Regions from separate parts of the Clostridium sp. CM042 genome, predicted to be linked through region 2. Evidence: predicted binding sites of a transcription regulator. Region 2 holds the regulator's gene; the other holds the start of a gene.
What was found. Region 2 encodes LexA, which represses DNA repair genes until DNA is damaged. Its sites were predicted from a motif close to CNAACANNTGTTNG; they were not measured.
Positions count from the first base shown of each region.

Region 1: recA (recombinase RecA) is a predicted target of LexA. The motif match lies at 2,735-2,748, and genes of this name have one in related genera.

Region 1 is NZ_CM143646.1:264,029-268,472, reverse strand. Features, by position in the region: gene rny (ribonuclease Y) at 1-1,319, opposite strand, end outside; gene recA (recombinase RecA) at 1,644-2,699, opposite strand; gene pgsA (CDP-diacylglycerol--glycerol-3-phosphate 3-phosphatidyltransferase) at 2,863-3,408, opposite strand; gene rimO (30S ribosomal protein S12 methylthiotransferase RimO) at 3,392-4,444, opposite strand, start outside.
Region 2 is NZ_CM143646.1:579,526-583,969, forward strand. Features, by position in the region: gene ACWJJ7_RS02685 (ORC-CDC6 family AAA ATPase) at 1-423, shown strand, start outside; gene ACWJJ7_RS02690 (methionine gamma-lyase family protein) at 688-1,968, shown strand; gene lexA (transcriptional repressor LexA) at 2,062-2,670, opposite strand; gene ACWJJ7_RS02700 (hypothetical protein) at 3,006-3,470, shown strand; one part of gene ACWJJ7_RS02705 (IS3 family transposase) at 3,718-4,099, shown strand; one part of gene ACWJJ7_RS02705 (IS3 family transposase) at 4,099-4,444, shown strand, end outside.

The sequences.
Region 1 (4,444 bases), 320 kb from region 2:
TCTAATTTTTCCAACCTTTTAATATAAGCTTCTAAAGTTTCTCTTCTTGCACCTGGTCTTGCCGCTGATATAGCATCTGCCGCTTGAACTAGTATTGCTTCAAGGGATTGTAACTCAACGTCACCATGATGCGCTGCAATAGCATTTACTACAATAGAAGACTCATGGTGTTTTTTAGCTATTTCTGAACCTATAAGCGCATGTGGACCTTCAACTTCATGGTCTACAGCTTTACCTATATCATGAAGTAAACCACATCTCTTAGCGAGTGTTGGGTCAATTCCAAGTTCAGATGCCATAAGTCCAGCTAAATATGAAACCTCTATAGAATGCTTCAATACATTTTGACCATAACTAGTTCTGTATTTAAGCCTCCCAAGTAGCCTGATAATTTCCGAATGAAGTCCATGCACTCCTGTTTCAAAAGTTGCTTGTTCTCCTTCTTCTTTTATGTCGCTATCAACTTCTTTTTTAGCTTTTTCTACCATTTCTTCAATTCTAGCAGGATGAATTCTTCCATCCACTATTAGCTTCTCAAGTGCTATTCTAGCAACTTCACGCCTTATCGGATCAAATGCTGAAAGAATTACTGCTTCAGGTGTATCATCTATTATTAAATCTACTCCTGTAAGTGTTTCTAGAGTTCGAATATTTCTACCCTCTCTACCTATTATTCTTCCTTTCATTTCATCATTAGGAAGAGAAACCACATGAACTGTTGTTTCTGCTACATGATCGGCTGCACATCTTTGAATAGCATAAGTAATAATTTCTCTTGCTTTTTTATCAGCTTCTTCTTTTGCCTTAGATTCAATTTCCTTAATCATAATTGCAGCATCGTGTTTAATTTCTTTTTTAATTTCATCTAATAAAACTTGTTTTGCCTCATCAGATGTTAAACCTGATAATCTTTCTAATTCTCCTCTTTGCTTTGTGTATAAATCTTGTACACTTGCCTCTACCATTTCAATTTCTTGTTGTTTTTTATTAAGATTTTCTTCTTTTCTCTCCAGCACATCACTTTTTTTATCTAATGATTCTTCTCTTTGAATATTTCTTCTTTCTAACCTTTGAACTTCATTACGTCTTTCTCTTGATTCTTTTTCTAAATCAGTTCTAAGTCTGTGAACCTCTTCTTTGGCTTCTAAAATAGCTTCTTTCTTTCTTGATTCAGCATCTTTTGCACTTTCGTCAAGAATTCTTTTAGCTTCTTTTTCAGCCTCGAAAATATTTGCTTGAGATATATTTTTTCTAATATAAATTACAACACAAATACCTACTAAAACAACAACCAAAATAGCACAAACTACTATGAGCATTGTTTGACTTTTAGTATCCATTGATTATCAACACCTCCTTTGCTTATTTCAAATCTATTTAAGAGTAAACATGAAAGCTAGAAAAGGTGCTCTATTTATTCAATTGGTAGCAATTTAAATATGCTAAACCAGTATTTGTATTTATTTTATATTACTTTTCAGTTAATGTCAAGATTTTAACATTTAAATAGGCCCTTTATTTTTACTATTATATAGTAGTTATGATAAACTTTAGCATATTGCAATATAGAATTCATATGCCTGATACCATAATAATATTCTTTAATTATAAGTTAAAGAAAAAAAGCAAGTAAAAACTTGCTTTTATGCTTCTTTTTTACTTGCTTCTTTTTTACTAACTTCTTTTTTACTAATCTCTGAATTCTTGTATAATGGTAGATTATGTTTTGCTCTAATTTTGTTTTCTATCTCTAACATAACCAAAGGGTTTTCTTTAAAATATTGTTTTGAATTTTCTCTTCCCTGTCCAAGTCGTATATCTCCATATGAGAACCATGCTCCACTTTTTTGTACAATTTCTTCTACAACTCCTATATCTAGAACATCTCCCTCTCGAGATATGCCGTGACCATACATAATATCAAATTCAGTTTTCTTAAATGGGGGAGCTACTTTGTTTTTAACTATTTTTATTCTTGTTCGATTACCCATAAATTCATCGCCTTGTTTAATTGTATCTATTTTTCTAATATCTAGTCTAACAGATGCATAAAATTTCAATGCTCTACCACCAGGGGTTACTTCTGGGTTACCAAACATTACTCCTACTTTTTCTCTTAATTGATTTATAAATACAAGAACACATTGTGATTTATTTATAGAACCAGCAAGTTTTCTTAAAGCTTGAGACATAAGTCTTGCTTGGAGTCCTACATGAGAGTCTCCCATTTCGCCTTCAATTTCAGCTTTAGGCACTAAAGCTGCTACTGAATCCACGACGATAACATCTATAGCCCCAGAGCGAACTAAAGCCTCTGTAATCTCTAACGCCTGTTCACCGGTGTCTGGTTGTGAGACTATTAAATTTTCTATCTCTATTCCTAGTGCTTTAGCATATTCAGGGTCTAAAGCATTCTCTGCATCTATAAATGCTGCTGTACCACCATTTTTTTGAGCTTCTGCAACTATATGAAGTGCAACTGTAGTTTTACCTGAAGATTCTGGTCCAAAAACTTCTATTATTCTTCCTCTAGGTACACCACCTATGCCTAGGCCTATATCAAGTCCTAAACAACCAGTGGAAATAGCCTCTATATTTAACTTACTATTTTCTCCGAGTTTCATTACAGAACCTTTTCCAAATTGTTTTTCTATTTGACCCATAGCTACTTCTAGCGCTTTTAATTTTTCATTATTCATAAATTTCCCCTGCGGGTTCACCATCCTTTTATCGACGAACATTTGTTCTAAGTTAAGTATACACCATTTATTTTATATGGTCAACATGCAAAGCAAAATTTTACATTTTCATTTACTATAGAAATCCTTTTATTTGTATTATTAACAAACTCTAATAATTTAATCACTTATCAACTCTAATTGTACCTTTGTTTTTTACAAAATAGTCAACACCAGATATTATTGTGATAATTACTGCAGCTGCCATGAAAATATTAGTTAACATATTTAATATTGTATTTGCGTAAGATAAATTTATCAGAGCCGTAATTATAGCTACTATTTGAATAACGGTTTTCAGTTTTCCCCATTTACTAGCCGCAATTACTTTTCCATCTGAAGCAGCTATTGTTCGAAGTCCTGAAACTGCAAATTCTCTAGCAATTATAATCATAGCTATCCAACTAGGCACAATCTGAAGCTCAACTAATGAAACAAGTGCAGCAGTTACTAAAAGTTTATCTGCTAGAGGATCCATAAATTTTCCGAAATTAGTTATTTGATTTCTGCTTCTAGCTACATAGCCATCCAACTTATCTGTGAGAGAGGCTACTATAAAAACAATTGTAGCCAGTTCTCTTCCATAAGGTATTCCTTTAACTGCCATAAATATTAAAAATATAGGTACTAAAAAAATTCGAATCATCGTAAGTTTATTTGCAAGATTCATAGCACACAACTCCTATTAAATCATATTCTAATGCTTTGGTAACCCTTACTGTAACGAATTCTCCCTTAGTATAAACTTTGTCAGATTCAAAGAAAATAGTTCCATCAACTTCTGGCGCCATTTCATAACTTCTACCAAAATAAGTTTTACCATTAAATCCTTCCACTAAAACTTTGTAAATTTTATCTATTTTTTTACTATTTATATCTTTTGATATACTTTGTTGCACAATCATTAATTCTTCTTCACGTTTTTCTTTTATTACTTCTGGAATTTGATTTTTCATCTCTGCAGCTGCAGTACCATCTTCCATTGAGTATTTGAACACTCCCAATTTTTCAAATTTAATTTCCTTAATAAATTGTTTTAATTCTTCAAAATTTCCTTCCGTTTCTCCTGGAAATCCAACTATTAATGTAGTTCTAAGGGTTAGACCCTTAATACTCTTCCTCATCTTATTTATGTTTTCTGTTATGACATTTTTTCTTCCTTTCCTTTTCATGGATTTAAGAAGATCATCACTTATATGTTGGATTGGTATATCTACATATTTGCAAACTTTATCATTTAAAGAAATTTCATTAATAATATCATCAGTCATTTCTTCTGCATAGCAGTAAAGTACTCTAATCCATTCAATCCCACTTATTTTAGAAATTTTGCTTATTAACTTATGTAGGTTTTTTTCACCATACAAATCTATACCGTATCTAGTGGTGTCTTGAGCAACTAAAATAATCTCCTTGCAACCATGTTCACTTAAAGCCTTAGCCTCTTGTATTATGTTCTCCATCTTTCTGCTTCTATACTTCCCTCTAATATTAGGTATTGCGCAATATGCACAAGCATTATCACACCCTTCAGAAATTCTAATATAAGCAGAGTATGTTCCTGTAGTTAATACTCTTTGTCCTTCATTAATATTATCATCACTATAAGTGCAATGTTGTACTTTAATATTTTTTAAAAGAACCTCTTCTATACTGCTTAGTAACTTGTCATAATCGTTAACACCGAGCATTATATCAAGTTCTGG
Region 2 (4,444 bases):
TTTGAAATCTGGTGCAGTAAAGAGGACCTAATTAACAAAAGTGAAAAAAAAGAAAATGATTTTAACACCATTTATGTCTCATCGGAAACCTTACTTTGTAATGATCTAATAGAAGAATCCTTACAAAAATCTCATTTATTTTTAAAAGTAGCTAATAGCACAGATAAATATAATAAGTCTATTAATGAATATTTAATATTTTTAATGGCTAAAAAACAATACAACTCCTTATTTAAACTATTTAATGAAACTGAATTTAAGTTAAGGGATAAATTTAAGCCTACTTATTATGCGTTAATGTACTATATGAAAAATCAAAATGAAAAATTTGAAATTGAGTATAAAAAAATGGGCGAAGAATTAGAGGAAACTGTTGAAGAAATTATTGAAGAAGTTAAATCATCATCTGCAGTGCTACAATAGTATAGAAAGAGACAATTAAAGACCTCCGAATATAAGAGATATATAAATAAAACTATTCTACATCGGTATTATTTATGTTACTATTATTAAGGTAGTTAAATCATCACCTGCGGTGCTGCAATATTAACGACTTCAGAAGGAGGTTTATACCCCCACTGAAGTTTTCTATTTGTTAGGGTATGTAACTCCCACTTATAGAAGTGGGAGACTTTCCTTCTGAAATGTCGTTAAAATAAATACATAATACAAAGGGGACCTGGAATCATGATAGATATAACAAAAGAATACCTTCAAAAGAAGTATAGAATAAGTTCAAAAACGCTAGAACTTTATGATATAGCAATACAAGATGTACAAGAGGAGTTTAAAATTCTTGATGAAATAAGAGAGTTTAATCAACTTAAGGTTTTGACAGCACTACAAGATGAACGGATTAGCGAATGTCATTTTACAAATTCATCTGGATACGGTTATGGCGATATAGGACGCGATTCATTAGATAAAGTATATGCAAGAATTTTCAATTGTGAGAGTGCACTTGTTCGGCCGCATTTCGTAAATGGAACACATGCAATTGGAGCAGCCTTATTTGGTAATTTAAGACCTAATGATACCATGATGTCTATATGCGGAACGCCTTACGATACACTTCTTAATATAATAGGTATTAATACTAAGGAAGATATAGGCTCATTAAAAGATTATGGTGTAAAATATAAACAATTAGAATTAAATAATAACTCTAAAGTTGATATCGCTCTAATGAAAAAGACACTGATTGAAGATAAGTCAATAAAGTTAATTCATATTCAAAGATCTACTGGATATGGCTGGAGAAAAGCACTATTAATTTCTGAAATAGAAGATATTATAAAAGCTGCAAAAGCTATAAATCCAAAGGTGATTTGTTTTGTTGATAATTGTTATGGTGAATTTATTGATGTTACGGAGCCTACAGATGTAGGAGCAGATTTAGTTGCTGGATCACTCATAAAAAATATTGGTGGTGGAATTGCACCTACAGGTGGATATATTGCAGGTAAAGAAGAATATGTACTGCAAGCTTCTTACAGACTAACAACTCCTGGAATAGGAGGAGAATGTGGTTCTACGTTTGGAGTTATGCGTTCTTTATATCAAGGACTATTCATAGCACCGCATATTGCTATGGAGGCATTGAAGGGCGCTATTTTCTGCGCAAGAATTATGGAACTTGCAGGGTTTGAAGTTCTTCCTAAATATACTGATAAAAGAAGTGATATAATTCAAGCAATTAAATTTAATGATAAGGAAAAGTTAATTAATTTCTGTAGGGGTATACAAGAGGGGTCACCCATTGATTCTTTTGTTCAATGCGAACCGTGGGACATGCCAGGATATGAAGATAAGGTTATAATGGCAGCAGGTGCATTTATTCAGGGAGCATCTATAGAATTATCTGCAGACGCTCCAATTAGAGAGCCTTATATAGCATATTTACAGGGTGGATTAACTTTCGATCATGCTAAGATTGGAATACTAATAGCGCTTTCAAGAGTTATTTAATATTGATGATTTAGTAATAGAATAAAAAAATCCTGCAATTGATATATTCATTGCAGGATTTTTTTGTTCCATAAATTCTTTAAAAGTGGGTATTTAATACTTTCTGTAAATACCAATAAGTACACCTAAAATTGCACAGTCATCAACTATGATAGGGGACATAGTTGAATTTTCAGGCTGAAGCCTTATATGATCTTTTTCCTTGAAAAATCTTTTAATAGTTGCTTCATTATCAATAAGAGCTACAACTATATCGCCATTTTTAGCGGTATTGATTTTCTCAATTATAGCAAGGTCTTTATCCAATATTCCTGCTTCAATCATGCTGCTACCAGAAACTTTAAGCATAAATAGTTCATTATTGGTTTTAGTGAAATTTAAAGGAAGAGTAAATGTATCTTCAACATTTTCAACTGCGAGTATTGGTTTTCCAGCAGTGATTTTCCCTATAATAGGTATATCTATAAGTTCTTTTCTTACGACAGAACCCTTTATTAATTCAATTGCACGAGGCTTGGTAGGGTCTCTACGAATATATCCTTTTTTTTCTAATCTTGCTAAATGCCCATGAACAGTCGAGGTAGATCTTAAGCCTACGCCATCGCATATTTCTCTGACTGAAGGTGGATATCCTTTTAATTGAACCTGTTTCTTTATAAAGTTATATATTTCACTTTGCTTGTCTTTTTTTTCAGTTAACACGTCAACGCCTCCCATTCATAGTATAATTATACCATATAAATGTAAAAACATCAAACCTATGTTCTATTTTGCGGTAAAAAATTGTATATTACTATGTGTGACTACATAAGTCATCATTAAATCATCTCCTGCGGAGCTGCATTGACGACTTCAGAAGGATATTTATACTCCCACTGAAGTTTTCTATTTGTTAGGTCATGTAACTCCAACTTATAGAAGTGGGAGACTTTCCTTCTGAAATGTCGTTAAAGAGTGTTAGTGTTTGATTATTGAAAATATATTTGCTATAATGGTCTATTATGAAAGTAATTGAAATAAATAGAGCGGGGTGTTGTATGTCTAAAAATTGTATATTTAATAATAAGAAAATTTGTAATAGTTGTGGAGAATGTGAAGTCTGCGAATTAAATTCAAATAAGAAATGTAATAATTGCGGTAAATGTTTAGAAATGGAAGGGTACGATGTAAAAGCTATAAAAATTGATGAAGTTTTTGAGGATAATGAGATTGAAGGGGTAGAAGAAAATTTTTATGATAAGGATGAAATTAATTTATCGGAAGAAGTAGATAATAATGAAAATGAAATTGAGGAACTACCAAAACTCGAAGATTATGATTCAGTGGTAGCCAACGATGAATTTTCAAAACTACATAAAGATGATTTTATACCTGAAAATAATGAAGTTTGGGAATTTATAGATGACATAGACGGAGCAAAAGAGCTACTTGAAAATGAAGATGATAACTCAGGATTACTTCAAGAAGAATTTCCTGGACTTATAAGACTAAAAAAAATATAAGTATTAGAAGTATATATAGAAATAGTTAAAATCTATTGCATATTTTTATGCTCAAAAAAAGTATATATTACGTATAATGCATTAAAGCGAGCTTTAGAACTTCTTATTTTATTTTTAATTAAGATTCGTAAAGAAAAATATATGTTTGAGTGACAGTAAAATGTACCCTATAGAGTAGACGATTTAAAAAAAACTACCCTATGGGGTTTTTCTATGTATAATGGAATAAAGGATTAGGGGTGAATAAATGAGCATTAAGAATTTTACAGAAAAAGAAGTGAAAGTGTTATCCAAAAATAAATATGTAACAAATGTTAGTATTAAAGGTATAACTTACACTGATGAATATAAACGCATTTTTGTAACAGAGAATGAAAAGGGCAAATCTATAAAAGAAATATTTAAAGAATATGGTTTTGATATAGACGTTCTTGGAAATGATCGAATTAGATCAGCAGCTTACAGATGGCGGACTGCATATAGAAAAAAAGGTGTAATAGGACTGAATGATACAAGGAAATCAATGTGCGGAAGATCAAGAGGGAAAGATCTTCCCATAGAAGAAAGATATAAACGTCTTAAGGTCCAAGTTAATTTACTTAAAGCTGAGAATGAATTACTAAAAAAAATCGACATCCTAGAAAGAAGGCTGGTAAAGAAAAAATAATATTAGTAGCAGAAGAAAAATATATTCTTATCAATTCACAAATTAAAAAATATAAACTCAGAAATATGCTTAGCCATTTATGCAGTGTGTCGGGGGTATCCCGTTCAGGCTACTACAACTATTTCTCAGTTAGTTCACAAGGAGTTAGGAATCAACGTGACGATCATGATCAAATAGTGCGAGATACTATCTTAAAAGCATATAACTTTAAAGGCCGCAAAAAAGGAGCTAGACAAATTAAAATGACGTTAGAAGGCGAATTTGGTATCGTTTACAATTTGAAACGTATCCGTAGGATAATGAAGAA